DNA from 3 places in the Idiomarina sp. ST10R2A5 genome. Region 1 is predicted to be linked to each of the others. Evidence: predicted binding sites of a transcription regulator. Region 1 holds the regulator's gene; each other region holds the start of a gene.
What was found. The regulator ArgR, encoded in region 1, controls arginine synthesis, uptake and breakdown. The targets are predictions, from matches to a motif close to ANTGAATANNTATTCANT.

Region 1 (10,954 bases):
CTCTGGCCTTGCGAAAAACCGGCTGTACGTCTGTCGGCCAACTCTTTGATGTCGAGCTTTTCTATCACTTGTTCGACAGCTTGCTTTTGCTTGCTACCGGTAAGACCGTGAAGTCCGGCGAAGTAAGCCACTTGCTCACGTACCGTCAAACGCTCATAGAGGCCGAATTTATCGGGGAATATACCTAGGTTACGGCGGGCATCTATGGGGTTCTGATTCGCATCGACACCTTCAATTTCAGCTTTACCGGTATCGGCCTGCAGTAATCCGTAAATAATACGCAAACAAGTGGTTTTACCGGCGCCATTAGGGCCAAGGAGCCCGGTAATTTCACCGTCTTTTGCCTGAAACGAGAGCGAATCCAGCGCTTGCACATTTTTAAATGTTTTTGTTAGTGCATCTACGTTTATCATCCCTTATAGCCCCGCTGCATTTTGGTTCAGTACGAAAGGCTTAAGACTCTGCTTAGTTAAGCAACTGCCATCTATATTTTCGATTGAGCCCTGCTCAATAAAATCCGCAACAAGTTGATTCGCACATGTATGGCTGGCAATGGTATGGCCTGCGTTTGGCGCAACTAAGTGCTTACTGTTGGGCAAAGTCCGGTGTGCAATTTCTCCCCATTCAGGCGGCGTTACCGGATCTAACTCACCGGATAATAACAATACCGGTTTGTCACTCACGACAGGATCAGACCAGTAACCAGGTACACTCGATGAGCGCCAACCGGCACACATATCAACAAAGGCGTCGCCGGTGCGACTGCCAATAAACTGATTGTCGCCGTCTTGCTCGAGCAACTCTGGTGTGGCTCGTGGTAGGTCTTCAGAACAGACGACCGACAACATCAACCCCAAATAGATACTGCTTTGAGACATGGTGCCGCCCATGAGTCCAAGAATGGCATGGTAGTCTCCTGCTGCGGCAGAATGGATAGCATAAGGTAAAAGCTGACGAGTGTTCGGGTGGTATAAAGCCACTCGCATAATGGAACTGAAACGTCCTGGTGTCAGCTTGATTTCCAGAGGCTCGAAGGACAAAGGATCACGTGTTTCCAATAAGATATTCTGAGCTTCAAGTTCAGCCATCACCTCATAATATTCTTGTTCAAGCCTTGGAAATTTCTCACGGCACGCAGTTTGTTCTGTGCAGTCTTCTAACATGGCGTCAAATGCGTCAGCACCATGTTGACCAAAAGGACCAATAACAACCTGAGGTGGTGCAATTGCATCTAAAGTAGCGGTACGAACTGAGCCTGGAGCTTCACGCAAATAAGTCAGCCCTACCCGGGTGCCGTATGATCCGCCATACAAATTCAGTTGCTCAATTCCTAAATGTTCACGTACCCGCTCGAAGTCTTTTACCGCATTAACGGTGTGATATTGCGTTGTATCAGTATCGGGGTATTGCTTCAGGCATTCACGGCTCAACTCTGCAAGGTCTTGCTCATCGTCCGCGCGAATGAGTTCATCTGGCCGCTCGATATCGCATTTCAACGGATGACTTTTCCCTGTGCCGCGTTGATCGATTAAGAGAATATCCCGCTTTTGGCGCACTCCCTCAAACATTCGCGCTATCATTGGCGCAAGCTCTGTCGCCGCCTGCCCGGGCCCACCTGCGAGAATAAGCATTGGGTCAGACTTAGCGCCCTCCTGAACTGCCGGCAGTACGGCGTAATAAATACCGATATGCTTGCCTTCAGGCTGGTCATAATTTTCCGGAACTGACACTGTTCCGCAATGCAATTGTTCCTGCACGCCGGGAAGATAACAGCTTGCAGCTTCGGTTGTTTTTGTCTGTGCCAAACTGCTCATCGGAGCTAACCCCAATAACAGTACCGGCAAAGCTATTGCCATCCATTGTTTCATAACGATTCCGTTTGTTTGCGTAACGGATCTATTGTCGTAGAGAACGGGGAAGAATTACAAGGTAAGTTACTGATTGAATTGTTAGAAGATGTAAAAAAGCCCGCAAACAGCGTTTGCGGGCTCTTGAAATACGCAATAAGTCTTTTAATTAAAAGCCAGCGCGTTCTTTAATTGCCTGAGCGATGGCAGTATCGCCATGACCGTTAGACTGAGCCCACTCGTAGTCGCCTGAGCTTTGCAGTTCATCTACTGACAGACGACCAACGATGAAGCTACCAATTTCTTGTGAGCCGTTCGCCATTGCGAATTGCAGTAAGCTTTGTCCATTACACTGGATGCCGCTGTAGATATCACGTACACGGACACGAGAGTCACGCAGTTTCTTACGCATACGCATGGTGTCGTCACCTTGTACGTATGTGCACAAGCTCAAAGCTAATTCATTTGCTTCTGCGCTTTTTGAGAATGTTGCGCCTGTCGCTGCAACAGCAGCCATCAAGGTGCCTAATACAATCGCTTTCATGTAAAACCCCATCACAAGATTGTTCAAAAATTCATCAGGAATGATACTACGAACTCAAGCCTGCTGCAATGGCCTAAAATTGTTGTAAGTTACTGAATTTATAACTTCTTATTAACGTTTCCTGTCGAAAATAAGGGTACTGAAGTTATGTGAATTACGCTCGTCGGCGGCAAAGTTTTGCCGCTCTACCTCTTTCCAATCAGCGACTTGGAGGTAGTCGGGAAAATAGGTATCGCCCTCAACATTTAGATCTATTTTAGTAACATATAGGCGGTCTGCGAGCGGTAAAAATTTTTCATAAATTTTTCCTCCACCAATGACCATAAGTTCATCAACCGGCCCTGCAGCCGCAATAGCTTGTTGCACACCAGATACCCAGATGACCTGACTGTCCTGATTTTCCGAACGATCCGTTCGACGGCTTAGAACGATATTTTTGCGCCCGGGTAAAGGTCGGCCAATTGACTCAAAGGTTCGTCGACCCATAACAATTGGCTTACCCAAAGTAATTTTTTTGAAATACTGCAACTCATCCGGAAGATGCCATGGCATTTTATTGTCTTTGCCGATAACCCGGTTATCTGCCATTGCAACCACAAGTGAGATTTTCATTTAGAATTACCTTTTTACTTCTGATAAATCACTTCGACGTCGTGATCGTCATCATCGTCGTCGTCTTCGTCATCCTGCTCTTCTTCCAGCACTTCTTCGTGGTAGGTATCCCACATAAACTCAACTGGATCAGCTTCTTCCTGTTGTTCCGTGCTAGGTGCAGGTAAGGTCTCAAGGTACGAGATAACCTCACGACAAAGAGCGTCACTGCCGCGTCCTTCTAACGCCGCAATTTGGAATACCGGGCCGTCCCAGCCCAGCGCTTTAACCAGCTCATCGACTTTTTCCTGAAGTTCTTCGTCCAGCAGTAAGTCGACTTTATTGATGACCAGCCAGCGCGGTTTTTCTGCCAGTTTAGGACTGTATTTTTCCAGTTCATTGATGATGATACGTGCCTGCTCTGCAGGGTCGGTCTCATCAAAAGGTGCTAAGTCCACCAAATGCAGAAGTAAACGACAACGCTCCAGATGTTTCAGGAAGCGAATACCCAGGCCAGCGCCTTCAGCGGCACCTTCGATAAGACCCGGGATATCGGCAATAACGAAACTTTGATGTGGTGCCGGACGCACAACCCCCAAATTAGGTATTAACGTGGTAAAGGGGTAGTCCGCTACTTTAGGACGCGCCGCTGAAACCGAACGAATAAAGGTCGATTTACCGGCGTTTGGCATACCCAGTAAGCCCACGTCGGCCAGCAACATGAGTTCAAGTTTTAATGAGCGCACTTCACCCGGAGTACCATCGGTTTTCTGCCGAGGAGCTCGGTTCACACTGCTTTTAAAACGTGTATTACCTAAACCATGAAAGCCGCCTTTGGCGACCATTAACCGCTGACCATGTTGCGTCAAATCGCCAAGAACTTCGCCGGTGTCGACGTCGGTAGCGCGAGTACCCGGAGGAACCGGCAGCACAATATCGCTACCGCGTTTACCCGTACAGTTTTTACCCATACCATTTTGCCCACGCTCCGCTTTATGGAAGCGCTCAAAACGATAGTCGATAAGGGTATTCAGGTTTTCATCGGCTTGCAGGTAGACATCGCCACCATCGCCACCGTCACCACCGTCGGGACCACCTTTGGGAATGTACTTCTCGCGACGGAAACTGATACAACCATTACCGCCGTCACCCGCATCTACGCGGACTTCTACTTCATCAACGAATTTCATCGCAATTTGCTACTTATCACTTAGAGAATACTGTGCAAAATTCTAGCACATATGAAAAAGCCCCGCCGTAAGGCAGGGCTTTCAGAACCGAAACTTTTCAGTTTATGTTCACGTTATTAGTCAGTAATAACGCTCACAAATTTACGGTTTTTGCTGCCCTTCACTTCAAAAGACACTTTGCCTTCTGAGGTTGCAAACAATGTATGGTCTTTACCAATACCTACGTTCGCTCCCGCGTGGAACTTAGTACCACGTTGACGAACCAGGATGTTGCCTGCTAATACAGACTCACCACCGAAGCGCTTAACACCGAGACGTTTACTCTCTGAGTCGCGACCGTTTTTAGTAGAACCACCAGCCTTTTTATGTGCCATGTCGTTACTCCTTAATTAGCTGTTGATACCAGTGATTTTCACTTCCGTGAACCACTGACGATGGCCTTGTTGACGACGAGAGTGCTTACGACGACGGAACTTAACGATTTTAATTTTATCGCCACGACCGTGATCAATCACTTCCGCTTTCACTTTACCACCGGATACGAACGGAGCACCGATGTTTACATCGTTGCCGTCAGAAACCATCAAAACCTGGTCGAATTCAACTACATCACCGGTAGCTGCTTCCAGTTTTTCCAGGCGGACGATTTGGCCTTCAGACACACGGTGCTGCTTACCGCCACTTTGGAATACTGCGTACATATTATTCTCCACAACCCTATTGGGCATCCAAATTCAAATCAGGGCGCGAATTGTACGTAATCCCGCCAGCGATCGCAACCCTTTATTTGAACTTAAAGGCTACGCCATCTGCCGCGCTTTGAGTTTCCGCGCCGCCTTAAATAGTGTACCATCCCTTTTCCGTTAAATTTTGTAAATAAACAGATATCTATGATGGATATGCAGTCCATTAACGCATTAGCCAAAGACGATATGCTTGGCGTAAATGCTTTAATAGGTGAACAACTTCAATCGGATGTTGCCTTAATTAACCAGTTAGGCCTCTATATTGTCAACAGTGGTGGTAAACGCTTACGCCCACTGCTTGCCATATTAGCTTGCCGAGCCCTGGGTTATGAAGGTAACGACCACCGCAAACTAGCGACAATTATCGAGTTTATTCATACCGCGACCCTGCTGCACGACGATGTAGTCGATGAGTCGGAGCTTCGCCGTGGACGTAAAACCGCTAATGCAGTATTCGGTAATGAAGCCAGCGTGCTGGTGGGTGACTTCCTTTATACCCGCGCTTTTCAGCTAATGGTCGATTTAGACTCACTGCGGATTCTGCGGATTTTAGCGGATGCCACCAACGTTATTTCTGAAGGTGAAGTACTGCAGTTAATGAACTGTAACGACCCGGATACCTCAGAAGCCAGCTACTTCAATGTCATTTACGGAAAAACCGCTAAGCTGTTTGAAGCCGCAACTGAGCTGGCCGGCGTATTAACGGCACAAGACGAAAAAGTAACGCAGCAACTGGCCGATTACGGTCGTTATTTGGGTACTGCGTTTCAGTTGGTTGACGATTTACTGGATTACACCGCCGACAGCGAATCGATGGGCAAAAATGCCGGTGATGACTTAGCGGAAGGTAAGCCCACACTGCCGTTGTTATACGCCATGTGGCACGGCAACGAAACCGAGCAAAAGCTGATTCGCGAAGCCATTGAACAAGGCGACGGGCGTGAGCACTTACAAACCGTGCTAACCGCCATGGAGCGAACGGGAGCTTTGCAATACACCCGCGACAAAGCTTTAGAAGCCGCCGAACAAGCGCGCCAGTCCTTAAACGAACTCCCGGACTCCGACTACAAACAAGCCCTTCTTACCCTAACCCACCTGGCAGTCGACCGAGTGGCTTAGGGAAGGAAATGCCTTGGGGGAGCGGGTTCTGTTTCGGAGGACGCCCGCAAGTACTTCCCTGTAGGGCTTGGGTAGCGCCATCCATGGCGCTACACACCTCCGAAACAGAACCCTTCCCGCTTTAGGCATTTCCAATAAGCATCCATGGCCTTTGACACTCCGCCATAGAAACCTTCAACACTCGTAACGCTCACAATCCAACAGCCTGCCCCATCAACTATTTCCTTAGCTTCGAAATTTAAACCAACACTCTGTTTCAGTTGAGATATTTAAACATTGAGCCTGAGAAGCACTCTTCAGTAAGTAGCGTGGAAATATTGAGGTTGGTCAGTATTGGCGAAAAGCCATTGCGGGTTATCTGGAGAAAGTGTGCAGCGCCAAGGATGGCGCTGCCCAAGCCTTACAGGGACGTACTTGCAGGCGTCTTTCGAAAGATAACCTGCAATGGCCAGCCAATGCTGACCATTCCCCGATGTTTCAGCTTAGCTGGCGAAGTCGATGCCTTTTTGGATGTCGCCTTTCAGGCCGTCGAGCATTTCGTCCATGCATTTTTGTTCGAAGGCACTTAGTTTGCCGTAAGACAGAATTTCTTCGGCGCCATTTTTGCCTAAGCGTACTGGCTGTGCGAAGAACTTAGCGTTGTCGCCAGGGCCTTCTACGTAAGTGCACTCAATAGTGTCCTGACCTTGCAGGCCTTTCAGCAATGACAATGCAAAGCGTGCTGCTGCCTGACCCATAGACAGGGTTGCTGAACCGCCGCCAGCTTTTGCTTCAACGACTTCAGTACCTGCGTTCTGAATACGGTGAGTTAAGTCTTTGATTTCTTGCTCAGTAAACTCAACGCCTTCAACCTGAGACAGCAATGGCAGAATGGTTGTGCCGCTGTGGCCACCAATAACTGGCACGTTTACGTTTTCAGGGTTCAGACCACGTAGCTCGCCAACGAATGCTTCTGAACGGATAACGTCCAGAGTAGTAACACCGAACAGTTTACGCTTGTCGTAGCAGCCTGCTTTTTTCAGGACTTCGGCAGCAATTGGTACTGTGGTGTTTACCGGGTTGGTGATGATTCCAACACAAGCGTCAGGGCAGTTGTCTGCAACGCCTTGTACTAAGTTTTTAACGATGCCGGCGTTCATGTTGAACAGGTCAGAGCGATCCATACCTGGCTTACGAGGTACGCCGGCAGGAATTAATACGATGTCGCTGCCAACTAATGCTGACGCAAGATCATCTTTACCGAAGCCTGTTACTTTCACGTCGGTAGGGATGTGACTTAAGTCAACCGCTACACCTGGAACTACTGGCGCAACGTCATACAGCGATAATTCTGAACCTGCTGGTAACTGGGTTTTCAGAAGTAATGACAATGCCTGGCCGATACCACCGGCCGCACCTAATACGGCTACTTTCATCTCAGACTCCGTTTTTGTTAGTCAGTTTTAACTGCATAAAAATGCAGAATTTGGCGCAAAACTGTACTCCAATATCACTAAAAATACAACTTTGCGCGGTACACATTCAGCACTCGAATAGCGCATCTATATGCAGTACACTGGGGGTTATTATAGCATGTAACCAGTATAGGAATTGAACTCTCTCATGGTGCAAGACACGTTACTCGAAGCTTTTAAAACCCTTCTTCGCGAAGAGCGTTATGGCTCACAGGGAGAAATTGTTAATGCCTTGAAAGCCGAGGGCTTTGATAACATTAGCCAGTCTAAAGTCTCGCGCATGTTGAGTAAGCAAGGCGCAGTTCGTACCCGCAATGCAAAGCAGGAAATGGTCTACTGCTTACCGCCCGACTTAGCGGTACCTTCCACTAAGGCACCATTAAGCCAGCTTGTACTGGATATTCAGCACAATGATGTCATGGTGATTATTCGCACCAGCCCGGGGGCTGCTCAGTTGATTGCCCGCTTGCTTGATTCGGTGGGTAAAAAAGAAGGTGTGCTTGGTACGATAGCCGGCGACGACACTATTTTTATCGCGCCGCTCAAAGTTGCTGATATCGACTTTACTCTGAAAAAGGTCCGGGAGTTATTTGCCAGTCAGGCGGTATTACCTTCTTCCTGATCCGCTACTTCTTTGTTGTCTTCCATAAAACGCATTGAAGGCACAAAAAAGCCGCAGTTGGATACCGCTTGCGAATAATCCAGTAACGGATCGTAGGCCCCTTGTTCGTCGGCGTAATATCGATTTTTTAGCCACTGCACCACCATTTTCGGTGTGTGACTAAAATACATAGCGAGCAGCCCCTGTTCGCGCAGGTCACCCCAGGGCATATTCTGCCGCAGTAAAGGAATGGGTTGTTCATTGCCGTCCACTAGACGACTTTTGGCTGCATGTGTAACACCTTCAATTTTAGCTTCGGATAAACGTTCCCCTGAGACTTTTTCACGTCCCATGAGTTGCTCTTGTTTTTCCGGGCCCAGGTAGTCCCAGCGGCGTAAGTCGTGACGAAACTTTTGTACGAATAAATAACTGCCATCCACAAAGTCGGCATCGTCTTTTTCTTCTACTAATGCCACCTTACGTTTGCTCATGCCCCTGGGGTTGTCAGGCGCATCGATAAAACCGGTCAAGTCGCGGCCGTCGAGATAACGGAAGGAACGAATTTGCTCGACCACTTCAATGTCATAACCGAACCATTCAATTAACGTGCGTCCGGCCAGATAATTTGCATCGAAGCGGTCACAACGAATTTGAATGATGAGATCATAAGGGTGTCTTGGTGCTTCCCGGTCGCCGTCGGAAAGTTCGGGGAAAGCCTGCAAGTGAAGTGGCTTCTTGTGTGGGTAGAGAATGTCCCAGTAATCGGCGCCTATGCCGACAAAGCCTGTTAACATGGCTTCTGAGAAGCGGGCGTCAAGATCGCGTAAAATGGCTGGAAAGCGAGCCAGTTTACGGCGTAAACTTTCAACGTCGTCGCTCATGACATGACAAAACAACGTCAGACCATGCAGATTAGGTTCCGCGTAGACTCCTGACTGAGCTTTATCCACCCTATTCTCCCGTTTAACTGTTATTTTTGTGTGTTCGTTCTATTCGCTTTTACATTAAATAGCGCACGAGGCATTATAGAATGCCTGTATTCGTTATGACACCGCAAGGAAAAATCATGCGCAATCTGATACTTATTTTTGGTTTGCTTGGACTGACTGCCTGTGCGAGCACGGCAGACAATCAAACTCAGCGTAGCAGTGCTCAACAACAGACTCCGGCTGCTGAGTTTCATCAGTTGGCTGACACTATCTGGGAAGGACTGAATGAGTCCAGCGAAACCGAGCTGACCGATATGTCACCGGAAGCCTTAGAGCAACGTTATCAACAACGCTCTGAGTGGCTTGAACAGCTGAACGCCGTTAACCTTAACGAGCTAAGCCGGGATGACCAGATAAACCATGCAATGATTCACTACACCTTAAAAAACAAGGTCGATGAGTACCGCTTTAATGCGCACTATATGCCATTAACCGCAGAAGGTAGCTTTCACAGCTCTTTAGCTTTCATGCCTTCTTATACGTCATTTTCATCGGCGGAAGACTACCAGAATTACATAGCAAAACTGCGCTCAATTCCTCGTTACATGGAGCAGCAGACTCACTGGTTGCGTAAAGCGATTGAAGAAGGTTACACCCAGCCTGCAGCCGCTATGGCCGGTTTTGAAGAAAGTATATTGGCTTACATTGTGCAGGATGCTAAAGACAGCGTTTACTTCTCTCCTTTTGCACAACAGCCGGGCTTTGTTGATAGCGAACAATGGGAGCAACTTAAAAGCGATGCATTAACCGCTATTGATGACCAGGTGATGCCAGCTTACGACGACTACTTTACCTTTATGGTTACTGAGTACTTGCCGAGTGCACGTGACAGCATTGGTGCCAGCGAGCTACCCAATGGGGACGACTTTTATCAGAACCGCATTAAGCATTACACCACGCTGGATATGACCGCTGACGAAATTCATGAAATTGGCCTGCAGGAAGTTGCGCGCATTCGCGGTGAAATGCTGGAAGCCATTGAAGCAACAGGTTTTGACGGTGACTTCGATGAGTTTGTTGAGTTTTTACGTACCGACGACCAGTTCTATCCGGAAACAGCGGAAGAGTTACTCCAGTACGCCGCCTGGATAGCGAAGAAAATGGACGGTGAACTGCCTAAGCTTTTCAAAACCCTGCCGCGTAAACCTTATGGCATAGCTCCGGTTCCGGCTGAGATAGCACCGAAATACACAACCGGCCGCTACTCCGGAACCAACCGCGATGATCGCGCTGGTTTTTATTGGGTGAATACCTACGCGCTGGATCGTCGTCCTCTCTACCAGATGGAAGCGCTGACACTGCACGAAGCGGTACCGGGTCATCACTTACAAAACGCCATTGCGGGTGAGTTAGAAGACTTACCGGAATACCGTCAGCAGACCTACATTTCAGCTTTCGGTGAAGGCTGGGGTCTTTACTCTGAGTACTTAGGACTGGAAGCGGGTTTTTATGAAGACCCTTACAGTAACTTTGGCCGTTTAAGCTATGAAATGTGGCGGGCGGCACGCTTAGTGGTGGATACGGGTATGCATGCCAAAGGCTGGAGCCGTGAACGCGCAATGGACTTTATGGCCAACAACACAGCATTGTCACTGCATAACGTGAAAACCGAAATTGATCGTTACATTACCTGGCCTGCACAAGCGCTCTCGTACAAGCTGGGCGAGCTGACTATTAAGCGTTTACGCAACGAAGCAGAACAGCAGTTGGGTGATAAGTTCGACATTCGTGAATTCCACGATGCGGTACTGGAAAACGGCAGCGTGCCACTGAAAGTACTCGAGCAACACATCAACGACTGGATTGCTGAACAGAAATAGAACAGAACCCCCGCTATCAGGTAGGGGCAGGTTTTTCACTTATTTCGCTTGAG
Region 2 (10,954 bases), on a different contig from region 1:
CTTGATTATACTTTTCCACCTAAACCTAAGCCGTTAAGTGCGAAAGAAAAATCAGAGACAATTAATCGTATTAAGCAGCTTCTGATTGATGAGGATGCTGTGTTGGTGGCTCACTATTACACCGACCCTGACATTCAGGCTCTAGCTGAAGAAACGGGGGGGTGTGTGGCAGACTCTTTAGAAATGGCTCGGTTCGGTCGTGACCATCCGGCGAAAAAGTTGATTGTTGCCGGTGTTCGCTTTATGGGTGAAACGGCGAAAATTTTGACACCTGAAAAGCAAGTACTGATGCCAACATTAAAAGCGGAGTGTTCGCTGGACCTTGGCTGCCCTCCCGAGAAATTTGCTGAGTTTTGTGATCAGCACCCAGACAGAACCGTGGTTGTTTATGCGAATACTTCCGCGGCAGTTAAAGCTCGTGCAGACTGGGTAGTAACTTCCAGCATGGCGCTTGAGCTTGTCGACCACCTGGATGCTAAAGGCGAGAAAATACTTTGGGCTCCTGACCGTCACTTAGGTGGTTATATCGCACGTGAAACTGGTGCAGATATGCTGTTGTGGCAAGGCGCTTGTGTGGTGCATGATGAATTTAAGGCAAAGGCATTGGAGGACATGAAAAAGCTCCATCCGGAGGCTGCAGTTCTTGTTCATCCTGAGTCACCGGAAAATATTGTCGCTATGGCTGATGCAGTAGGCTCAACATCGCAGCTCATTAAGGCGAGTCAGAAATTACCTAACGAAACCTTTATTGTGGCGACAGACAAAGGCATTTTCTACAAAATGCAGCAGCTTCAGCCGAATAAAACCTTTATTGAAGCACCTACAGCCGGAAACGGTGCAACTTGCCGCAGCTGTGCCCATTGTCCATGGATGGCCATGAACGGGTTAAAAGCAATTGAAGAAGCACTTACCGAAGGTGGTGAGGCTCATGAAATACATGTTGACGAAACCTTAGGTAAAAAAGCTATGGTACCACTGGACCGAATGCTGGAATTTTCGGCAAGCTTAAAATAACTAAGACAGGCTCCTTCGGGAGCCTTTTTTATTCCCCGCTTATACAAGATATTTATAGTCGCCATAAATGCATCGCCTACCGAACTGCACAACTGCATGCTAATCTGAATTTATTGAATATTTATTCGGGTGGAATTTGCATGGGGTTTTATGATCCGACTGAAGTGCGTGATAACTGCGGTTTCGGCATTATTGCTAACGTTAATGGTGAGCCTCGGCAAGGGTTGATTTCTACAGCCGTTAAGGCTTTGGATCGTATGCAACATCGTGGCGGTATCGGCGCCGATGGCAAGACTGGTGACGGCTGTGGCTTGCTCCTGCAAATGCCAGAGCTATTCTTCCGTCAATTTGCCGAGAAGGAAGGCTGGCAGCTTAGCAAAAAGTTTGCTGTTGGCATGATTTTCTTTAGTCGTGATAACGATAAGCGCGAAACCGCACGCCAACTTATTGAACAAGAACTCCAGAGAGAGACCTTAGCCGTTACAGGTTGGCGTAAAGTGCCCGTAGATAACCAAGTGCTGGGGGAAGGTGCTAAGTCGTCTGAGCCTGTTATAGAGCAGGTTCTGGTGTCTGCTCCCCCGGGTTGGCGAAAGAAAGACTTAGAAAGACGCCTGTATATGGCGCGTCGGCGTATTGAGAAGCTCATTCCTAATCAGGAAGAACTTTATATTTCTTCGCTTTCTAGTCTGGTATTGGTTTATAAGGGCTTAATGATGGCGGCGGATTTGCCCGCCTATTATGCGGACTTAGCCGACTCCGATATGAAAACTTCCATCTGCGTATTTCACCAACGCTTCTCAACCAATACCGAACCGCGCTGGCCTTTAGCTCAACCATTTCGGTTTCTGGCTCATAACGGCGAAATTAATACCATAAGAGGTAACCGGCAATGGGCGCAGGCGCGGGCTTATAAGTTTCAGACCCCTTTGCTACCCGACTTACAGGATGCAAAACCGTTAGTCGGCTTGTCCGGCTCGGATTCTGCTTCGCTGGACAATATGCTGGAGCTGTTGTTAGCCGGCGGTATGGATCTATTCCGGGCTATGCGCTTGCTGATACCGCCCGCCTGGCAAGGCGACGCGACAATGTCTGATGAAATGCGTGCTTTTTATGAGTTTAACTCGCTGCACATGGAGCCCTGGGATGGGCCGGCAGGCGTGGTCATGAGTAACGGTCGACACGTCGCATGCAGTCTGGACCGCAATGGTTTACGCCCGGCCAGGTATGTATTAACGCGCTCTGGTGTTCTGACCATCGCTTCTGAAGTGGGTATCTGGGATTACGACGAACAGGAAGTCATAGAAAAAGGGCGCTTAGGGCCGGGTCAAATGATGGCGGTGGATACCTATACCGGTAAAATTTGGTACAACGACGAAATAGAAGATGAATTAAAACAGCGCCACCCTTATAAACAATGGCTGGAACAGCATCGTCGTCACTTAATTCCGTTTGAACGCAGTCACGCAGATAAACTGGGCCAGCGTCTTTATGACGATGAAACCATGCTGGTACTGCATAAAGCTTACCTGTACTCAGAAGAAGAGTTACAGCAAATTATCAGTGTATTAGCGAAAGATGGCCAGGAAGCTGTTGGTTCAATGGGCGACGACACACCGACTGCGGTTCTCTCCAAACAACCTCGCTTACTTTATGACTATTTTCGACAGCAGTTTGCACAGGTAACAAACCCTGCCATTGATCCCATTCGCGAACGGCACGTGATGTCACTTTCAACCATAATTGGACGCGAGCACAATGTGTTTAACGAAGCTTCTGGTGATGCTGACAGGGTGGTGTTCGAGTCACCCATTCTGATGTATACCGATTTAAAGCAGTTACGCGAACTGGATGAAAAGCACTATCGCGCAACAACACTGTCGCTGGCTTTCAAGCCGGAGGAAAACAACTTACGGCAGGCGATAGAAAGCCTTGTTGAAAATGCAAAAGACTCGGTTAAGAACAATCAAACCGTTATTCTGATACTGAGCGACAGAGGCTTGCAGCGCGGACAGTTGATGATACCCGCTGCGATCGCAGTTGGTGCGGTTCAGCAGGCTTTAGTGGCTAATGACTTACGTTGCGATTCGAACATTATTATTGAAACAGCGTCTGCGAGAGACCCTCATCACATGGCGGTGTTGTTGGGTTTGGGAGCCACTGCAGTTTACCCTTACCTGGCTTATGAAACGGTAGAACAATTGGTTGCTGGCGGCAAAGTAACTCTGGATATTAGAGAAGCCTTGCTGAACTACCGTAAAGGGTTGAATAAAGGACTCTTGAAAATACTGTCGAAGATGGGCATTGCAACAGTTGCCGGATACCGCAGTTCTTCTTTATTTGAAGCTGTTGGGCTTAACGAAGATGTACGCCACCTTTGTTTTGCAAACGTGCCGACGCGAATTGACGGTACCGGCTTTGATGATATTCAGCAGGATCTCCAGCAAAGTTTCCACAAAGCCTGGTTAAAGCGTAAGCCGCTGGCTCAGGGTGGTTTACTGAAATATGTACATGGTGGGGAATACCATGCGTATAACCCTGATGTGGTAACCTCATTACAACGCGCGGTTGCAACAGGTGAGCAGAGAGATTACGACGTTTACGCTAAATTTGTGAATCAAAGGCCGGTAACCCACCTGCGTGATCTGCTCCGTATAAAACTACCTGAAACAGCAAAGCTTGAAAAACACCAAGTTGAAGCGAAGGAAAGCCTTTACCAGCGTTTTGATACAGCGGCTATGTCCATAGGCGCTTTAAGCGCTGAGGCCCACGAAGCTCTGGCTATAGCAATGAATCAAATTGGAGGGCATTCAAACTCCGGTGAAGGAGGCGAGGATCCTAAACGCTTTAACAGCTTAAAAAATTCCCGAATTAAACAAGTGGCTTCAGGGCGCTTTGGAGTGACACCTCATTACCTGGTTAACGCCGATGTGATTCAGATAAAAGTTGCGCAGGGTGCAAAACCTGGAGAGGGCGGACAACTACCCGGCGAAAAAGTCACTGCGGAAATAGCGCAACTACGTTACGCGGTGGCTGGTACGACATTAATATCGCCACCGCCGCATCATGACATTTACTCCATTGAAGATTTAGCTCAGCTAATTTTTGATTTAAAGCAGGTAAACCCTAAAGCTTTAGTCTCTGTAAAACTGGTTTCAACGCCGGGTATTGGCACTATTGCGACCGGGGTGGCTAAGGCTTATGCAGACTTGATCACCGTATCAGGCTATGACGGTGGTACCGGAGCCAGCCCCATGACGTCGGTCAAGTACGCAGGTTCACCCTGGGAACTCGGGTTGGTTGAAGTGCACGAAGCTTTGGTAGCGAATAACCTGCGCCATAAAATTCGTCTGCAGGTTGATGGTGGTTTAAAAACCGGTATGGATATTGTGAAAGCGGCAATTTTAGGAGCAGAGAGCTTTGGGTTTGGTACTGCTCCGATGATAGCCCTGGGCTGTAAATACTTGCGCATTTGCCATCTGAATAACTGTGCAACGGGTGTGGCGACGCAAGATGAAACCTTACGTCGTGAGCACTTTTCCGGCTTGCCGGAGCGCGTTGTAAAACTGTTTGAGTTTATGGCTGAAGAGGTGCGGGACATTCTTGCTCATCTCGGTTTAGCTCAGTTAACCGATGCCATCGGACGGGTTGATTTACTGGAGCGCCTGCCGGGGGAAACCAAACGTCAGCAACAGTTACAGTTGACCTCTTTATTGGAGTCAGCCGGGGTTCGCTCTGAACATTCATTGTATTGCACGGACAAAAACCCGCCGTATGACCAGGGCAAGCTCAACCAACGTCTACTGGAACTGTGTAAAGAATCGATTGATGCACGCAATGGCGGGCGATGGTCGCTGACCATTCGCAACGATGATCGGTCGGTAGGCGCAAGCGTATCCGGTCATATTGCCAGCCAATATGGAAACCAGGGGATGGCGGTAGCGCCTGTCACCTTAGGTTTTATGGGGACCGCCGGCCAAAGTTTCGGGGCATGGAATGCAGGAGGCTTAAAACTTCACTTAACCGGTGACGCGAATGACTACGTGGGTAAGGGCATGGCCGGGGGAGAAATTACCATTAAACCACCTGCGGGCTGCCGCTATAACAGTCATGAAGCCGTCATTATGGGGAACACCTGCCTGTATGGTGCAACCGGAGGAAAACTCTATGCTGCGGGTTGTACCGGCGAACGTTTTGCGGTGCGTAACTCCGGCGCTACGGCTGTTGTTGAAGGTATTGGCGACCACGGTTGTGAATATATGACAGGCGGTATTGTGGTGGTTTTGGGTGAATGCGGCATCAACTTTGGTGCAGGAATGACCGGTGGTTTTGCTTATTTAAGAGACAGTGACGGCGATTTGCACCGAAGACTGAATCACGAACTGGTTGAAGCGGTGTCACTGAATACACCAATTATTCAGGAGCACTTACGGGGTTTAATTCATGAGCATCACGAAGCGACGGGCAGCCAGTATTCGCGTGAATTACTGCGCAACTTTGAGCAGGTAGTGGAGAGCTTTTATATTGTGAAACCAAAAACGGCTGACGTAAAGGAGCTGCTGGGGCATCGTGCTCGATCTACCGCCGAATTACGCGTGCAGGTGATGTAATGAACAAGAATATTTATCAATTTTTAGACGTACAACGCATTGACCCGCCCAAACGCTCGGTTGAAGAGCGCCGAATTGAATTTAAAGAAATTTATGACCCGATGCCCGGTGTGCAGCTAAAAGGTCAGGCTGACCGTTGCCTGGATTGCGGTAATCCTTATTGTGAATGGCAGTGTCCGGTTCACAACTATATTCCTCAGTGGCTGGAGCTGGCTAACGAAGGTCGGGTTATTGAAGCGGCGGAGCTCATGCATAAAACTAATAGCCTGCCGGAAGTCTGTGGCCGGGTATGTCCTCAGGATCGCCTGTGCGAGGGAGCATGCACGCTCAATGACGGTTTTGGCGCGGTAACGATTGGCAGTATTGAAAAACAAATGGTCGATGAGGCCTTTAAGCAAGGCTGGCGGCCGGATTTAAGCGGTGTTATTCAGCGCCGCGAGCGCGTTGCGGTTATTGGTGCCGGGCCCGCTGGTCTTGCTTGTGCAGATGTATTGGCACGTAATGGTGTCAAAGCCGTAGTTTACGACCGTTACCCGGAAATTGGCGGGTTGCTGACCTACGGCATTCCGCCATTTAAGCTGGATAAAGCGGTCATGACTTTGCGGCGTGAAATCTTTACCGACATGGGCATTGAATTTAAGTTGGGTGTTGAAGTTGGTAAGGACATCAGTTTTGCTGAGTTGGAAGCCAATTACGATGCGGTATTTCTTGCTTTAGGAACCTACAAGGCGTTGGATGGAAAATTAAAAGGCCTGGATGCAAAGGGCGTTTATCCGGCACTGCCTTTTCTAATTGGCAACACCCAACGACTTATGGCTCATGAGCCTATGCCTCAGTATCCGCTTATTGATGTTAAGGACGAAGCGGTGGTTGTACTTGGCGGTGGTGATACGGCCATGGACTGTGTCAGAACCTCGATTAGGCAGGGAGCCAAGTCGGTTGTTTGTGCGTATCGTAGGGACGAAGGCAACATGCCTGGCTCCCGCAAAGAAGTGCAGAACGCCCGGGAGGAAGGCGTATCGTTTGAGTTTAATCTCCAACCGCTGGAGGTAGTCACTTACGGTACAGGCAAAGTCAGCGGTGTGAAAATGGTGCGCACGGAGCTCGGTCCGGCTGATGAAGATGGTCGGCGCAGACCGCAACCGGTGCCTGAGTCAGAGTTTCTGATGCCCGCTACAGCGGTGATTATTGCTTTTGGTTATCAGCCCAACCCACCAGAATGGTTACAACAACACAAAGTGGAACTGAGCGACTGGGGTACAGTGCTTGCCACCGGCGATACCGAGTATGCTATGCAGACCAGTAATCCGAAGATCTTTGCCGGCGGTGATATGGTACGTGGCGCTGACTTAGTCGTGACCGCCATAGCTGAAGGGCGCAATGCAGCCGAGGGGATGCTGGACTACTTTGACAGCCAGTAAGCAGAGTTATTGACGCTGCCACTGTTTAATAACGGCTGCATAACCCTCGCGGAAGCTGGGGTATTGCAGTTGATAGCCACTGTCTTTAAGGCCTTTATTCAGGCAGCGTTTAGAGCCTCTTGGCCCAACCTCTGTATCGATATTTCCCGGCAGTTCCAGACCGAGCTGCTGAGCAAGCCATTGGTAAACTTCATATTGTTTCACGGGCTCATCGTCATTGACTAAATAAACAGGAAGAGGGCGGGAGACTTGTGTCAGCAGGTGGACGATAAAGCCCGCGACATCGTCCTGGTGTATGCGGTTGGTCCAGCTGTCGCGCAACTGGGCTTTTCCCTGACAGAGCTGGCGCAGTAAAAAGTCACGACCTTCGCCGTAAATGCCGCTGCAACGAAGAATTGAAGTTGGGCCCGGCAACGCATGAATAAGTGACTCCGCCTGCAATAATGCCTTACCGGAAGCTGATGTGGGTTCAGTTGGACTGTTCTCATCTATCCATTCGCCGTTGCGTTGCGCGTAAACACCTGTGCTGGAAACGTAAATAATATTCGGCTGATGGGTTTGCTGTGATAGTACTTGCTGCAAATGTCGGCAGGGGACGACATAACCCTGGTGATAGCTATCTTCTGCTCCTTTCGCCGGGGTCAGAGTAATCACGACGTTGTCCCATTTCTGCTTAAACAGCTGATAAAGCTCTTGTTCGTTGCCGAGATCAGCAGCTATTAAGTCGACACCCGGGCGCACGGGTTTATTGCCGGGTGTTCTGCAAACTCCGGTAACCTGGTTTTTAAATGCGCTAAGCCTTTGCGCGACGCGGTCTGCAATATCACCGTAACCAAGTAAAAGCGTTTGCATGAAGATCCTCTTAGCGTTAATGTAAATTAAATGTTGAACAAAATAATAACGATACTGACCAGCAGCCATTATGAGCAGTGACGCCCCAATAGAAACCTTAGTTGATGAGCTTAAAACAGATTACCATCGCTCTCAATTTGAGTCTCTGTTTAAACGCAAAACAGCGCACTTAAGCGGGCCAGAAAAGCTCAAGCTTCGCATGCAAATTACCGAACTGGCCAAACCGGCATTGGGCGTTGTTGATCTCCGTAAAAAAATTCCTGCGGAAGTTGAACCCTATACCTTTCAAGGCCGCACACATTATTTTGATTTAACCGCCAGAAAAATATTTGAAGAAGGCTTACGTGCTTATAAAGGGGTCTTTACCAATGACACCAAAGCAAAAATACTGGCGTTAAAAGCGCACCATCAGAAACTTGCTGAACATAAAGCTCAGGAGCAGGAAGAACAGGACAGTGCGCTAGACAACTTTGTGGCTGGCTATGAATATAAGCGTAGTGAAGAACGAGTGAACCTGGTTACCGCAGTGAAAATGGAACTTGCTGACGGGCAAAGGTTAAATGCCATGACGGTGGATGTTTCACATTCAGGGTTACAGCTCAAACTTCCTTTTGAACAGCAGCTGACTGGATTAAAGCATGCTCGTGTAACTCTCTATTTTTGTGGCTTTTCAGATGATTTTACTTTTGATTCTAATACTGGCTACGAATACCGGGTTGTCGGCGTAAAAAATAGAGATACCTGTTTATATCTGCGTTTAAAGCGCTTTGATGAGTCGTCGGACGATGACCTCAGCCAACTTCTGTCAGACATTGTGAGCAAGTCCAGAAGGCGTTACAAAATTAATGTTGAACATGTGGCACAACAAGTCATTGCGCGGGGGCATGAGAATTACTGGTTTAATGCGATTCAGGGTTTGCCTATTCTTCTTAGCAACAACTCCAGTACCTTTGCGGTAATAAGAACAGCAGCAAACCAGACACTACTGAATAGTTGGCAGCAGCATCAAGGGGACTTGCTTGCTGAGCTTCTTGAACAGACGTGGGTGCAAACCAGCGTTTCGGTGTTAAGAGACTCCCGAAAGGAAACCCGTCGGCAAGTGACATTTTTTCGTATTAGCTTGCCGGTGAATAAAGTCTGGCGCGAGTACTTACTTCCTCTACAGGCATTGCAAACAGATAAGTCTTTAATGGCCACCTTGAGTGCGCTACGGGCTGCTGGCTATGGTACGCGCTGTTACCAACTAACAATAACCCATAGTAACGAAAAGCAGCTTATTTACGCTGAGCTAAACCCAATAAGGACGCCGCTTTGGCAGAATAAAACGGATGAAAAACCGGATTTATCCAGGTTACAGGACTACCGCTCTAAAGGGGCGGAAAAATTAAATTTCAAGCGACTCAGTGATGAGTCTTCAGCAAAACATCAGATTTTTCCTCATGTATTGTCGAATGCACTCTTTCTTTATAAACGAGGCGTTGAGTGGAAACCTGAGCTTGCCGGGCTAATGTCGTTAACAGAAGGCTTGCCCACATTGTTTAATGAGACTGAATTTTGGTTAGCTAATGGCGACCGGATTCTTGGTGGGCGACGGCTCAGCTCCCATATAAGGCAGAAGCTTCGTCAGTTATCGGATGGGAATGAGTTTTCGTCGCGTATTCTGATTTTAAGAGTAAGCAGTGCGCTTCAAAAAGAAGCGGTTATGGGGCGAGATATTGGGGAATACGAGAGTTTTGAAGAGGCGGCGGAATATATACGCTTTCTAAACGACAACAGTAACTTTGTTGCGGTTATGGTCTCAGCCCAGCCCTGTGCTAACCGCTTCCCAGAGGAACTGAGTGAAAGTTTGTCCTATATTCACCGCTACTTACCGCATCGTGCAAAAGAACTGGAGCACAACTTTTCTCAGCTTCAGGCGGTTATGACGTTGACTGACGTGACCCAGACTCTCATTGACCTGTCTGAGTTGACTGTGCCGTCGTAAGTCAGCTATTTGCATGACTGATGGCCGTGGCTTTCCATCGTCGGGTATTTGCCCCATAATCAAATCATTGTTTATTTAATAACAGGTGTTCAATTATGTTGAAATCATGGGTAAATCCGCTTTTAGCAGCAAGCATAGGGTTGGCATTACCGCTAACGGCTATGGCGCAGGACGGTATCGATTATAAAGAGCAGGAGAAACTGCACGAAATAGCTGGTGCAATGCAGGCCGATCGTATTGAAAGTGACATTCAGACTCTGGTCGACTTTGGCACTCGTCATACCTTATCTGAAACCGAGTCGGATACGCGTGGTATTGGTGCCGCAAGACGCTGGATTTTTGCCGAATTTGAACGTATATCCGAAGCCTGTGGCGGCTGTCTTGAAGTCATGTATGTCAGCGATACAATTTCCGGTGAAACGCGCATACCTGACCCTGTGGAAGTGAAAAGTGTTATTGCCATTCAACGGGGCAAAACGGACCCTAACCGTTACGTGATGATGTCCGGAGACATTGACTCGCGCGTTAGCGATGTTATGGATTATACCTCAGACGCTCCCGGTGCAAACGACAACGCCTCTGGTGTGGCTGGCGCGTTAGAAGCGGCACGAGTGCTAACCCAATACGAATTCGACGGCTCTATTGTTTATGCGGCCCTGGCCGGTGAAGAGCAAGGTCTGTTTGGCGGGAAAATTCTGGCCGAAAAAGCCAAAGAAGAGGGCTGGCACCTTACCGCAGTGCTTAATAATGACATGATTGGTAACATTGAAGGCATTAACGGAGTCATTAATAACACCACAGCACGGATTTTTGCTGAGGGCACCCGTATGAATGAATCAGACCGCGAAGCGACCATGCGTCGTTTCTATGGTGGTGAAGTAGACTCTCCCTCACGCAACCTGGCACGCTATATTGATACAGTGGCGGATCGTTACATCAACAACTTAGACACGATGATTGTTTATCGCTTAGATCGCTTTGGTCGCGGCGGGCACCATAGACCCTTTAACGATTTAGGTTATGCGGGTATCCGTATTATGGAAACCAACGAAAACTATAATCGCCAGCATCAGGAC
Region 3 (10,954 bases), on a different contig from region 1:
GTCAATCAACCTCCTTTTATCGATCGTAACAAGCAGGTAAAAATTGATAATTTACGTGTTGCCATGAGTTTTGTGGGCACCGAAAACCTGCGACTGTTAGCGCCTGCATACATCATGCAAAACTGGCTGCCTCCGGCTGCACAACCTTTCATGTTGTTCCGTCGTAAAATTTGGGAACACTCTTTGGGGACGGCTATTGCAGCGCATAACATTGCGGTAGAGCGTAAGCTGCGGGATCCGGTACTTGCTTATACTATTGGCATGTTCCATGAGCTTGGGAAAATAGCGTTAACCAAACTGTATCTTCGCTTATTCGACGACGTGCAACGTGAATTTGCGATGCAAAGTGTGAACGATAAATCACCTGAGCGGCATAATACGATTGTAAAACTGACTCCGGATGAGCGCTTTTTACGCGACTTAATGTTAGAGAAGGACAAAGACGTCAGTTACCTGGTGGCTGAAGGCTGGGGGTTGAAACGCGTTCCTGTTAGTAAACACCTGTTAGCTTTCACTCAAAGTAAGACCGCAGAGAATGAATCTGATTACGCGCAAGCTCTGGCGCAGGCAAACGCCTATTGTGAATTCAGAATGTTAAGAGAAGTGGACTTAGCCAGCCTGGAAGAAGGTAAACACCTGTTGAATAAGCACTCGATAACAGCAGACACCATTGCACGCTTAAATAATGTTAGTTTAAAGCGACCGCCTATTGTTGTGCCGGAGTAAAGCGTTAACACTCAAATTCTGTGTCTATCAACAGATGGTCGAACACATTATTAATATGGGCTTCATCGTCGGTGAAGCGGACTCCAACACTGATCATCCCTCGTTCTTTGCGTTGGTTCATAATTTGGCCTGAAAGGCTCAGTGCTTCTTTATGCGCGCCAGAACCAATACCCACCTTAATATTCATATGAGTAACATTACCGGCTTCATTGGGCGTGGCTTTAAAAACGATTCTGCATCCGGCGGAAGAGATATCGACAATGACGCCACTGGCGAGCTTTTTCTTAGTGCTTGCCTGACTATTGTCCGCAGTGACATCAACCGGAATGTGGGTGCGTACTCGCTTTTGCGCTCTTAACGCTCTGTTCTCAACTTGCTCAGGGTATTCTAAATACAAGAACCTGAACGGGAAGTTAGTTACCGCTCTAATTTTCGTTTTAAACGCAATACACTCGCCGGTCTCTCCCTCTAAAACCAATCGGACAATAACTGGGTTACCCTCAAATAAAACATCTGAATAGCTCCCTTCGGTACGGGGGTTGGGCTGTTTTAATAAAAGGTATTTGCCGGTGTCAAAACCGACCAGCTGGAGTTTTGTGCGTACTTTCGCTGCGGACGCAAACTCTACATCAATCATATCGCCTGGACGTAAGTAAGCCAGCTTTAGCTGTGGTTGAGAAGGGGATTCCAGAGTTGGGGTCTGATTGTCCATAGTATTCTCTGTCGTCGAGCATTCAATAAACTTCAGGCTAAGGTAAGTACTAATAAAAAGCAATGCAATTTTTCGTATCTAAATGTTACAAGGTGTTTAACAAGTTGACTTGAGAAAAAATTATGACTAAAGATTCATTCTTTCTGCATGCATTAGCATAACTATTCGCATCTGATGCAAGAAAAGCGTAAAGCCCCGTTTTAAGCGATTTATAACGGAATTATCACAGACAAAGTGAACAAATTTTGGCATAATAACGGGCTACTTTGAGAAATGAATTTGTTGACACCTTTGTTAACTCGCTAAGGCGATAAGGACGAGAGTAATGGCAGACAATATGACAGTAAACCGCGAAATGTTTAATGACGTAATGGTTCCCAACTATAACCCTGCATCAATGATCCCGGTAAAGGGCGAAGGCGCCCGGGTATGGGACCAGGACGGTCGTGAATACGTTGACTTTGCAGGCGGTATTGCTGTGAACTGTCTTGGTCATTGCCACCCGGCGATGGTGTCAGCTCTGCAGGAACAGAGCCAGAAGCTTTGGCATTTAAGTAATGTGTTTACTAACGAGCCGGCAATTCGTCTGGCGAAAAAGCTGACCGAAGCAACTTTTGCTGATCGTGTTTATTACGCTAACTCAGGCGCTGAAGCCAACGAAGCGGCATTAAAACTGGCGCGTCGCTGGGCGATTGAAAAGCACGGCGAACATAAACAAAAAATCATTGCTTTCACTAAAGGCTTCCACGGGCGTACTTTCTTTACGGTAACCGTTGGTGGTCAACCAGCATACTCTGATGGTTTTGGACCGAAACCTGGCGGTGTTGATCATGTTGATTACAACAATATTGATGCGCTAAAAGCGCTGATTTCTGATGACACCTGTGCTGTCATGATGGAACCGCTGCAAGGTGAAGGTGGCGTGGTTAGCCCTGACGTGGAGTTTGTGAAAGCGGTACGTGAACTTTGTGACCAGAACAACGCGTTGCTCATTTTTGATGAAGTGCAAACGGGTTTTGGCCGTACCGGTAGCCTTTATGCTTACGAGCAGTTGGGTGTTACACCGGACATTCTGACGTCAGCGAAAGCATTGGGCGGCGGTTTCCCTATTGGCGCTATGCTAACAACAACTGAAATTGCAGAGCATCTTAAACCAGGTACACACGGCAGTACTTACGGCGGAAACCCGCTGGCTTGTGCTGTGTCAGAAGCGGTGTTCGATATTGTTAATACCAAAGAAACTCTGGATGGTGTTAAGCAACGCGAGCAGTGGTTTAAAGAGCAGCTGGCGGCAATTAACGAAAAATATAACGTGTTTAGCGAAATTCGTGGCCAGGGTCTATTGCTTGGCGCGGCAATGAATAAAGAATACGAAGGACGCGCGCGCGACTTCCTTTTAGCTGGTCAGGAGCATGGCGTAATGGTTTTAATTGCCGGCGCTAATGTCGTGCGCTTTACCCCGTCACTGGTTATTTCTGAAGAAGACGTAAAAGAAGGCCTGCAGCGCTTTGAAAAAGCCGTTGCTCAGGTTGTCGGTCAATAACTGAGGCTGTTTTATGTTGCTAATCAGACCCATTAAGCCGTCAGATTATGAAGCGTTATATCAGTGCGCGATTGAGTCCGGTCATGGTTTTACTTCCTTACCGGTAGACCAGTCGCTGCTGGAGCGTCGTATCAATGCGGCGCAAAAGGCTTTTGCTAAAGACACCGTTGAAACACCCGGTGATGAAAGCTATCTGTTTGTTATGGAAGATACCGAAACTGGTACTATTGCAGGTGTTAGTGGTATCGAAGCTGCGGTGGGTTTGAATGAAGCCTTCTGGCATTACCGTTTGGGTAAAGTTGTGCATCATTCAGAGAAGCTCAATATCTATAATGCGCTGGAAACTCTCACTCTGTGTAATGACTACACCGGTGTTTCCGAGCTATGCACGTTGTTTTTGCGAGAACCTTACCGACACAACATGAACGGACGTACATTGTCACGTTTCCGCATGTTGTTTTTGGCGCAATTTAAACAACGCTTCAGTGACTGGGTAATAGCCGAAATGCGCGGCGTCTCAGATGAAAATGGAGACTCGCCATTCTGGAACTGGCTGGAAGAGAACTTTTTCTCAATGGACTTTCCAAAAGCCGACTACTTAAGCGGAATTGGCGATAAAGTCTTTATTTCTGAACTGATGCCTCGCTTCCCTATTTATACCAACTTGTTGAGTAAAGAAGCGCAAGCGGTGGTCGGGAAGGTGCACGACAATACGCGCCCGGCCCTTAAACTGTTGGAATCGGAAGGTTTCCGTTTCAGAGGTTTTGTGGACATTTTTGACGCCGGACCAACGGTTGAAGCGGAAGTTTGTAATCTCAACAGTGTGCGTAACAGCCGTTTAGTGCCGGTAGCAGTGCACGACTCGGTAGCAGAAGATGAGGGTGTTCCTCATATTGTGTGTAATACGCAGTTGAAGAACTTCCGCGCGACAAAGCTTTCTTTGCCAGAAGGCGCAGAAGAACTCATATTGACGACAGAACAAGCACAGGCAATGCATTTAGAAAGCGGCGATGAAGCCCGCATTGTTGCACTCTAAGCAGGAGTATTTGTATGACGAACAGTATTCAATTTATCGATGGTTGTTGGGAAGTAGGCGAAGGTCAGTTGTTTAAATCAATTGATCCAGCCCGTAATGAAGCTATCTGGAGCGGTGAATCCGCCAGTGAAGCTCAGGTAGAAAAAGCGGTAATGGCTGCTCGCAAAGCCTTCCCTGACTGGGCGGGCCGCAGCGTTGAAGAGCGCTTAGCCATCTGCAAAAAGTTTTCAGCGTTACTTGAAGAAAATAAAGAGCACTTGGCGCAGGTCATGGCAAAAGAAACCGGCAAACCTGTGTGGGAAACCCGTACCGAAGTGGGCGCTATGATGGGCAAAGTCGCGATTTCTGAGCGTGCTTACCATGAGCGCACGGGTACCGTGGAAAACGAAATGCCGGGGGCTAAAGCCTTTATTCGTCATAAACCACACGGTGTGGTTGCCGTCTACGGTCCTTATAACTTTCCGGGACACTTGCCAAACGGGCACATTGTACCAGCACTAATTGCCGGTAATACGGTAGTGTTTAAGCCAAGTGAACTCACACCAATGGTTGCTCAGGAAACCATTAAGTTATGGGAAAAAGCAGGCATTCCAGCCGGCGTTTTAAACCTGGTTCAGGGCGAAGTTGAAACCGGTAAAGCATTATCGGCACACCCTCAAATTGATGGCTTGTACTTCACCGGCTCATCAAACACTGGACACTTGTTACACAAACAATTTGGCGGTCGTCCAGACAAAATTCTTGCGTTGGAAATGGGCGGTAATAACCCCTTGCTGGTTACTAACGTTGCTGACATTGATGCGGCGGTTCATAACATCGTACAGTCGGCTTTTATTACTTCAGGTCAGCGTTGCACATGTGCACGCCGCTTGTTCATTGAAGACTCAGAACAGGGTCGGGCAGTGCTTGAGCGTTTAATTGAAGTGACTGAAAATATTTTGGTCGATGACTACGAAGCAGACCCTCAGCCGTTTATGGGCGCAATGATTTCTGCTAAAGCTGCGGGCGAAATGGTCGATGCACAAAATGAGTTGCTGCATAAAGGCGCTAAGTCATTAGTGCGTATGAAGCAGGCTGACTCGAAGAAAGGTTTTGTAACCCCGGGCATCGTCGATGTTACCGGCGTTGAAAACCTGCCGGATGAAGAGCATTTTGGTCCGTTACTAAAAGTGTATCGCTTTAAAGATATTGATGAAGCCATCAAAGAAGCGAACAACACACGTTACGGCCTATCTGCCGGTGTGCTTTGTGACGATGAACAAACGTATCGTTACTTTTTCAAACATATTCGCGCAGGTATTGTGAATTGGAATAAGCCGATTACGGGTGCCAGCAGCGCAGCACCTTTCGGCGGCATTGGAGCAAGTGGTAACCATCGTGCCAGCGCTTACTATGCGGCCGACTACTGTGCGTATCCGGTTGCATCAGTGGAAGCTGATAGCATGAGTTTACCTGAGAATTTAGCGCCAGGGCTTAAATTTTAATCACAATCTGTGCTAGTTTATCGGCTGGGCAACGTGAATGGTTGCCTGGCCGCGTGACAAAGAGAAGCAGATGATAGTTGAAACAGACGGATATATTGAGCTCATCCAGTACCTGACAGGTCAGTTACCGGTCTTTACTGAGCAGGGTAATAGCGCAAAAACAGCCGATTACACCTTACGTGACTTAATGGAAGAGCGCTTATCAGAAAGCATGATGGCGGTTTTTGAGCAAAACGAGCTTGATCAGGAAATACGTCTGGATATTGTCCGTGAAACCGACGCTATTGTTTACGATTTAGAAGAGGTGTTATCTAAAGTTCTGGATACACACCCAACCCCTCAGCAGGAAGCTTTCATTAATGAGTTTGTCGGCCTGGTGAAAAACCTTTTTGATGAACGCCTGCAAAGTTACCGGCTATAGTTTTCAAGCACTCCAGTAAGGATTCTCCTAATGTCAGCAAATAATATGAGCGCGAAGGTTGCCTGGGTTGATGATATGACCTTTGTGGCTACATCAGGTAGTGGCCACCAGGTGGTTATGGACGGTGACAGCCCGGGAAATGCGCCAAGTCCAATGGAAATGGTGCTGATGTCCGCAGGAAGTTGTGCATCGGTTGATGTTGTCAGCATTCTTAAAAAAGCCAAACAAAACCTACACCGCTGTTACTGCGAGTTATCCGGTAAGCGGGCGGAGTCAGTCCCTAAAGTTTTTACCGAAATTCATTTGGAATTTGTTGTGGTGGGTGAAGACATTAACGAAAAGCATGTTGAGCGTGCGGTGAAGCTTTCAGCCGATAAATATTGCTCCGTTGCTAAAATGCTGGAAGCTTCCGTTAAAATGACACACAGCTATCGCATTGAATCTCCTCAAAAAGCCGACTGACCTTTGAATTACCGACACATTTTTCACGCGGGCAACTTTGCGGATGTTTTTAAACATTTGCTGCAGGCCCGTGCACTTGAGTACTTTCAGCAGAAGAACAAGCCATATTTTGTACTGGATACCCATGGTGGTATTGGCTATTACGATTTACAAGGTGACGAAGCCGTTAGAACAGCCGAAGCCGAGCAAGGTATTGTACGCTTTGTTGAGCAAGCGACGGATGAGCCCTTAGCAAAACAGTATTTACGAATTGTCCGTGGTCTTAACTCAGGCAGTGAGAGTTTGCGTTATTACCCGGGGTCGCCCGTGCTAACCTCAGAGTTTCTGCGCGAGGGTGACCGGCTGGTTGTTTGTGAATTGCACAAAGAAGATGCAGAAACGCTTAAACAGACGCCTTTAGGAAGACATCAACAGGTGCAGGTACTGGCGCCGGTGAATGGGTATGAAGCGGTTCGTTCACAATTGCCCCCAATTGAAAAGCGGGGCCTGGTTCTGATTGATCCCCCGTTTGAAAATACAAGCGAATTCGATGATGTGGTTGATGCTCTTAAACAGGGTTTGAAGCGCTGGAAAAGCGGCAGTTTCGCGGTTTGGTACCCAATAAAAGACGAGTTGAAAACAGCGGCTTTTCATCGTGATGTTGCGGCTCTTCCGGGTATTCCTAAAACCATGATAATGGAGCTCAACATACGAACAAACGATGAACGTAAAGGTCTCCATGGCTGTGGCTTTCTTTGGGTGAATCCGCCTTATGGTGTCGTTCAGGACAGTGAGCAATTACTGCCTTTGTTATGCAAAACATTAGCGCAGGACAAAGGTGCGAATTTTCACAGCCGCTGGCTGGTTGGTGAGTAGTTACTTACTTGATATCCAGTCAACCTGACGTCGTACCTGGTTTTTCCTTTCCATAATTTGTTCAATAAGCGGCGTTAAAATCAATTCCATAGCTAACGCCATTTTGCCGCCGGGCACAACCAGGGTGTTGGTCCTCGACATAAACGAGCCATCGATCATTTGCAGATAATACGGGAAGTCGACGTTTTTAATACCACGAAAACGTATGACAACAAAGCTCTCATCCAGCGATGGTATGTCTTTTGCGCTAAACGGGTTTGAGGTATCGACAGTGGGAACCCGCTGAAAGTTAATATGAGTTCTCGAGAATTGCGGCACAATATGGTGAATGTAATCTTCCATACCACGCACGATACTGGTCGTTACCGCTTCACGTGAGTGACCGCGCTCAGATGTGTCGCGAATCAGTTTCTGGATCCATTCCAGGTTAACTATGGGTACCATACCTATCAGCAGGTCGACATACTGCGCAACATCGTAACCATTACCACAGACACCGCCATGTAAGCCTTCGTAGAATAAGGCATCGGTGCTCTCTGGAAGCTCTTCCCATGGGGTGAACGTGCCGGGCATCTGGTTATAAGGCACGGCATCGTCAAAGCTGTGTAAGTAACGACGAACTTTACCGTTACCAGTTTGCGAGTATGAACGAAATAAAGACTCCAGACGGTCGAAGTCGTTGGCTTCAGCTCCAAAGTAACTGATATGCCGCCCTTGCTCTTGCGCTTTGCGAATGGCCAAATCCATTTCGGGGCGAGAATAGCGATGAAAACTGTCGCCTTCCACAAAGGCGGCGCTGACATCTAACGAGCGAAAGATGTGGCGTACCGCCTGACCTGTTGTGGTAGTTCCTGCTCCTGATGAACCGGTAACGGCAATTATCGGGTGCTTCGATGACATAACATTCTCGCAAACTAAATAAGAACAGTTGTTATACTGACCTGTTTTACCAAGGTCAAGGTAAACTCGATGACTTTAATAGTGAGGTGGCGGTGGTTCAGCGGCCGGATCGGAGTCAGTTGACTGATTCTCCTGCATTTGTTTCAAGCGTTTGCCCAGCCACCGAATCTGCTTTTGCATTTCAGTCATTTGTTGGGTTTGTTCGGTAACCAGCTTATTTAATGAGTTAATGGTGTCTTCCTGAAAGGTGAGTTGCATTTCCAGGTTATCCAACTGCGCTTCAATTTTTTCTATTGTCATTCTTTACTACCTGTTAAATCAATATTCCACCACTCGGCGAGGCCGGCAGAACTTTCACTAATAACCATTTGTTCTTCTTCATCGAAGACGACAGATAACACAGAAGCGTTGCTTGGGCGGCCACCGTCGCGTAAATCTACCCGCCAATGCGAGAGTTGTTTTCCTGTCGCTGAGTCCCAAATTGCAATTTGACGTGATGGTGACCCGGTAAGGAGGTAATCACCGGATGGGCTAAAGCGAGCGGCGCTAAAAATTTTATGACGCTCCATGAATTTAAGCTTGGAAACGGGTTTTCCATCAGGGAGAGAGCGGATAACGGCGTTATCAGTAGCGTCTGCAATAAATGCGAAACGTCCATCAGGGTGCAGAGCAACCTGCGTGGTGCGTCCGTCTAGTGGCCAGCGGTGGACAATTTGTCCGCTACGGGTATCCCATAGTATGGCTGAGTGGTCATTAGAACCACTGAGCACATAAAAACCGTTGGGAGAAATATCCAGTGCATTAATGGTTTCGGTATGACCATAAAATTCAATGCGCCGACCTGAAGCAGGGTTAAAGGCAACCTGTGTGCCATCACGCTTGCCCAGCACCACTGTTCCGCCCTTTTTACTGACGACAAGCTTTTGTATACCCCCGGAACCTATTTTCCAGAACCCTAAGTTTTCGCCGCTCTCAATGTCCCACATGGAGAACTCTTTACGAGAAGCAGCGACGGCAACTGCGCCATCTGCGCTGATATCAACATCGATAATTTGCGAAACTTCACTTTCATTATGTTGCCACTGATACTTTGCGTTGGTGGCGTAACGTGGCCAAAGCAGTAACCCGGTCTCATCTGTAGAAACCAGACTGAAACTGCCATCATCAGCTATATCGGCGGCGTAGGTACCATTTTCCGCGTGAATTGCTTTATTGACCTTCTCTGGTGATGGTTGGCAACCTGCCATGGCAATGAGCAGCATGAGTGCGCTGCACAGCTTGAGAAAAGGCATAGGCAAGTTCCTTATGGTTGTGTAGTATGGGTCTGTTACATAACACTATTATGGCATAGTCCGAAAGGATGCAAGACGATAATTGGAGAAAACGATGAAACAACTGATGAAGCCGTTAGCTATCTCAGCCATCGCGCTGGCGCTGACTGCTTGTTCACAAGAGAAATTTCCTGCTAATGACACTGAATTAGTTGATGAGAAAGACAAGCAGGCGTATGCCTTAGGCTCGTCTGTTGGTGGCTTTATCGCGCGTAACCTGGAGCGTCAGGAAGAAGCGGATTATATGCTTGAGCGTGATGTTGTTATTGCCGGCTTTGTCGATGCGATAAAAGGTGATCCTCAACTGACTGATGAAGAAGCAGAAGAAATTCTAAACGCGATGCGTCAGGAAGTCATGGAACAGCGCCAAAACGTTTTAGGTAAAAAGTCAGAAGAAGAAGGCAAGGCTTATTTAGCTGAAAACGCGAAGAAAGAAGGTGTGCAAACCACTGACTCAGGTCTTCAGTACGAAGTGCTGGAAGAAGGTGATGGAGTCAGCCCTTCAGAAACCGACATGGTTGAAGTTCACTATGAAGGTACGCTGGTAAATGGCGAGGTGTTTGACAGCTCTTACGAGCGTGGCGAGCCAACATCATTTCCATTGAACCGCGTTATTCCTGGCTGGACAGAAGGTTTGCAGCTGATGAAAGAAGGCGGTAAATATCGCTTCGTGATTCCGGCTGAACTGGCTTACGGTGAGCGCGAAGTGGGTGGTGGTCAGATACCGCCAAACTCAACGCTGATTTTTACTGTTGAATTGCTGAACGTTCAAAAAGACGAACTGGATACAGAACAAAAGTAAGAACGGCTTAGTTGATAAAAGCGCCGGTAGATTTGCCGGCGCTTTTTTGTTGGTAACTGTGCTAGGCGGGTATTAGGTTATGTTCGTCTAAATGGTTGAGGAGTTTATCTTCAAATTCCATTCTTAACTCAAGCGCTTCGCCTAATGCGGATAAATCTCTATCGAAGGTTTCACAGTGGTCCGTGGAACTGATATCCCCGTATTTATCGTTAAAGTCTAAGGCAATCTCGGTCGTGTCAGAAATTAAAGGAAATAGCTCATCTGCTAGGTCATCAACAGAGTTTCCCTGCGAGCTGGCCTCGCGCACAATTTGATCATAAATTTCAAAATGACCGCTTGATACATAGTCGACCAGCTGACCGCAAAAGTTCCGGATATCGACAACATCAGGTAAGCCTTGACGGATGCTTTCGTAAGGAGGGAGCGCGGCAAGCTTAAAGTAATTAACTAATAAGTCCTGGCGTTCAGACAACCAGATATCGATACTTTTATGAGCGCCACCCCAGCGCTTTTTTGCCTGCTCATTACGGCTTAACATGATACTCTCCGTTTATAGTTTCAGTACCTAATGTAAATTCAGAAGCATTAGAACTCAACTGATTTTACAGAAAACTCAGCGGATTCGATACGCGGAATTATTATGGCCACTTTGTATTCAAAACCTGCAGATGATGAACCAGCA

Region 2: the regulator ArgR is predicted to act here: its motif matches at 1,127-1,144, upstream of gltB (glutamate synthase large subunit).
Region 3: the regulator ArgR is predicted to act here: its motif matches at 1,560-1,577, upstream of ACP7FG_RS12465 (aspartate aminotransferase family protein).

Annotation. Positions count from the first base shown of each region.
Region 1 covers NZ_JBNIEX010000002.1:254,848-265,801, forward strand. Annotated here, with positions in the region: gene ACP7FG_RS03795 (ATP-binding cassette domain-containing protein) at 1-413, opposite strand, end outside; gene ACP7FG_RS03800 (alpha/beta hydrolase) at 417-1,868, opposite strand; gene ACP7FG_RS03805 (DUF3718 domain-containing protein) at 2,017-2,391, opposite strand; gene folA (type 3 dihydrofolate reductase) at 2,503-3,003, opposite strand; gene cgtA (Obg family GTPase CgtA) at 3,018-4,172, opposite strand; gene rpmA (50S ribosomal protein L27) at 4,289-4,546, opposite strand; gene rplU (50S ribosomal protein L21) at 4,562-4,873, opposite strand; gene ispB (octaprenyl diphosphate synthase) at 5,066-6,037, shown strand; gene mdh (malate dehydrogenase) at 6,520-7,452, opposite strand; gene argR (transcriptional regulator ArgR) at 7,640-8,113, shown strand; gene ACP7FG_RS03845 (Dyp-type peroxidase) at 8,089-9,042, opposite strand; gene ACP7FG_RS03850 (DUF885 domain-containing protein) at 9,159-10,901, shown strand.
Region 2 covers NZ_JBNIEX010000004.1:300-11,253, forward strand. Annotated here, with positions in the region: gene nadA (quinolinate synthase NadA) at 1-1,014, shown strand, start outside; gene gltB (glutamate synthase large subunit) at 1,155-5,621, shown strand; gene ACP7FG_RS06300 (FAD-dependent oxidoreductase) at 5,621-7,042, shown strand; gene ACP7FG_RS06305 (SDR family oxidoreductase) at 7,049-7,894, opposite strand; gene ACP7FG_RS06310 (PilZ domain-containing protein) at 7,965-9,878, shown strand; gene ACP7FG_RS06315 (M28 family metallopeptidase) at 9,974-10,954, shown strand, end outside.
Region 3 covers NZ_JBNIEX010000012.1:42,379-53,332, reverse strand. Annotated here, with positions in the region: gene ACP7FG_RS12475 (HDOD domain-containing protein) at 1-726, shown strand, start outside; gene ACP7FG_RS12470 (flagellar brake domain-containing protein) at 731-1,438, opposite strand; gene ACP7FG_RS12465 (aspartate aminotransferase family protein) at 1,776-2,981, shown strand; gene astA (arginine N-succinyltransferase) at 2,995-4,017, shown strand; gene astD (succinylglutamate-semialdehyde dehydrogenase) at 4,032-5,501, shown strand; gene ACP7FG_RS12450 (DUF3802 family protein) at 5,572-5,922, shown strand; gene ACP7FG_RS12445 (OsmC family protein) at 5,953-6,384, shown strand; gene ACP7FG_RS12440 (23S rRNA (adenine(2030)-N(6))-methyltransferase RlmJ) at 6,388-7,239, shown strand; gene ACP7FG_RS12435 (phosphoribulokinase) at 7,240-8,139, opposite strand; gene ACP7FG_RS12430 (SlyX family protein) at 8,215-8,439, opposite strand; gene ACP7FG_RS12425 (WD40 repeat domain-containing protein) at 8,436-9,431, opposite strand; gene fkpA (FKBP-type peptidyl-prolyl cis-trans isomerase) at 9,526-10,272, shown strand; gene ACP7FG_RS12415 (Rsd/AlgQ family anti-sigma factor) at 10,334-10,810, opposite strand; gene nudC (NAD(+) diphosphatase) at 10,913-10,954, shown strand, end outside.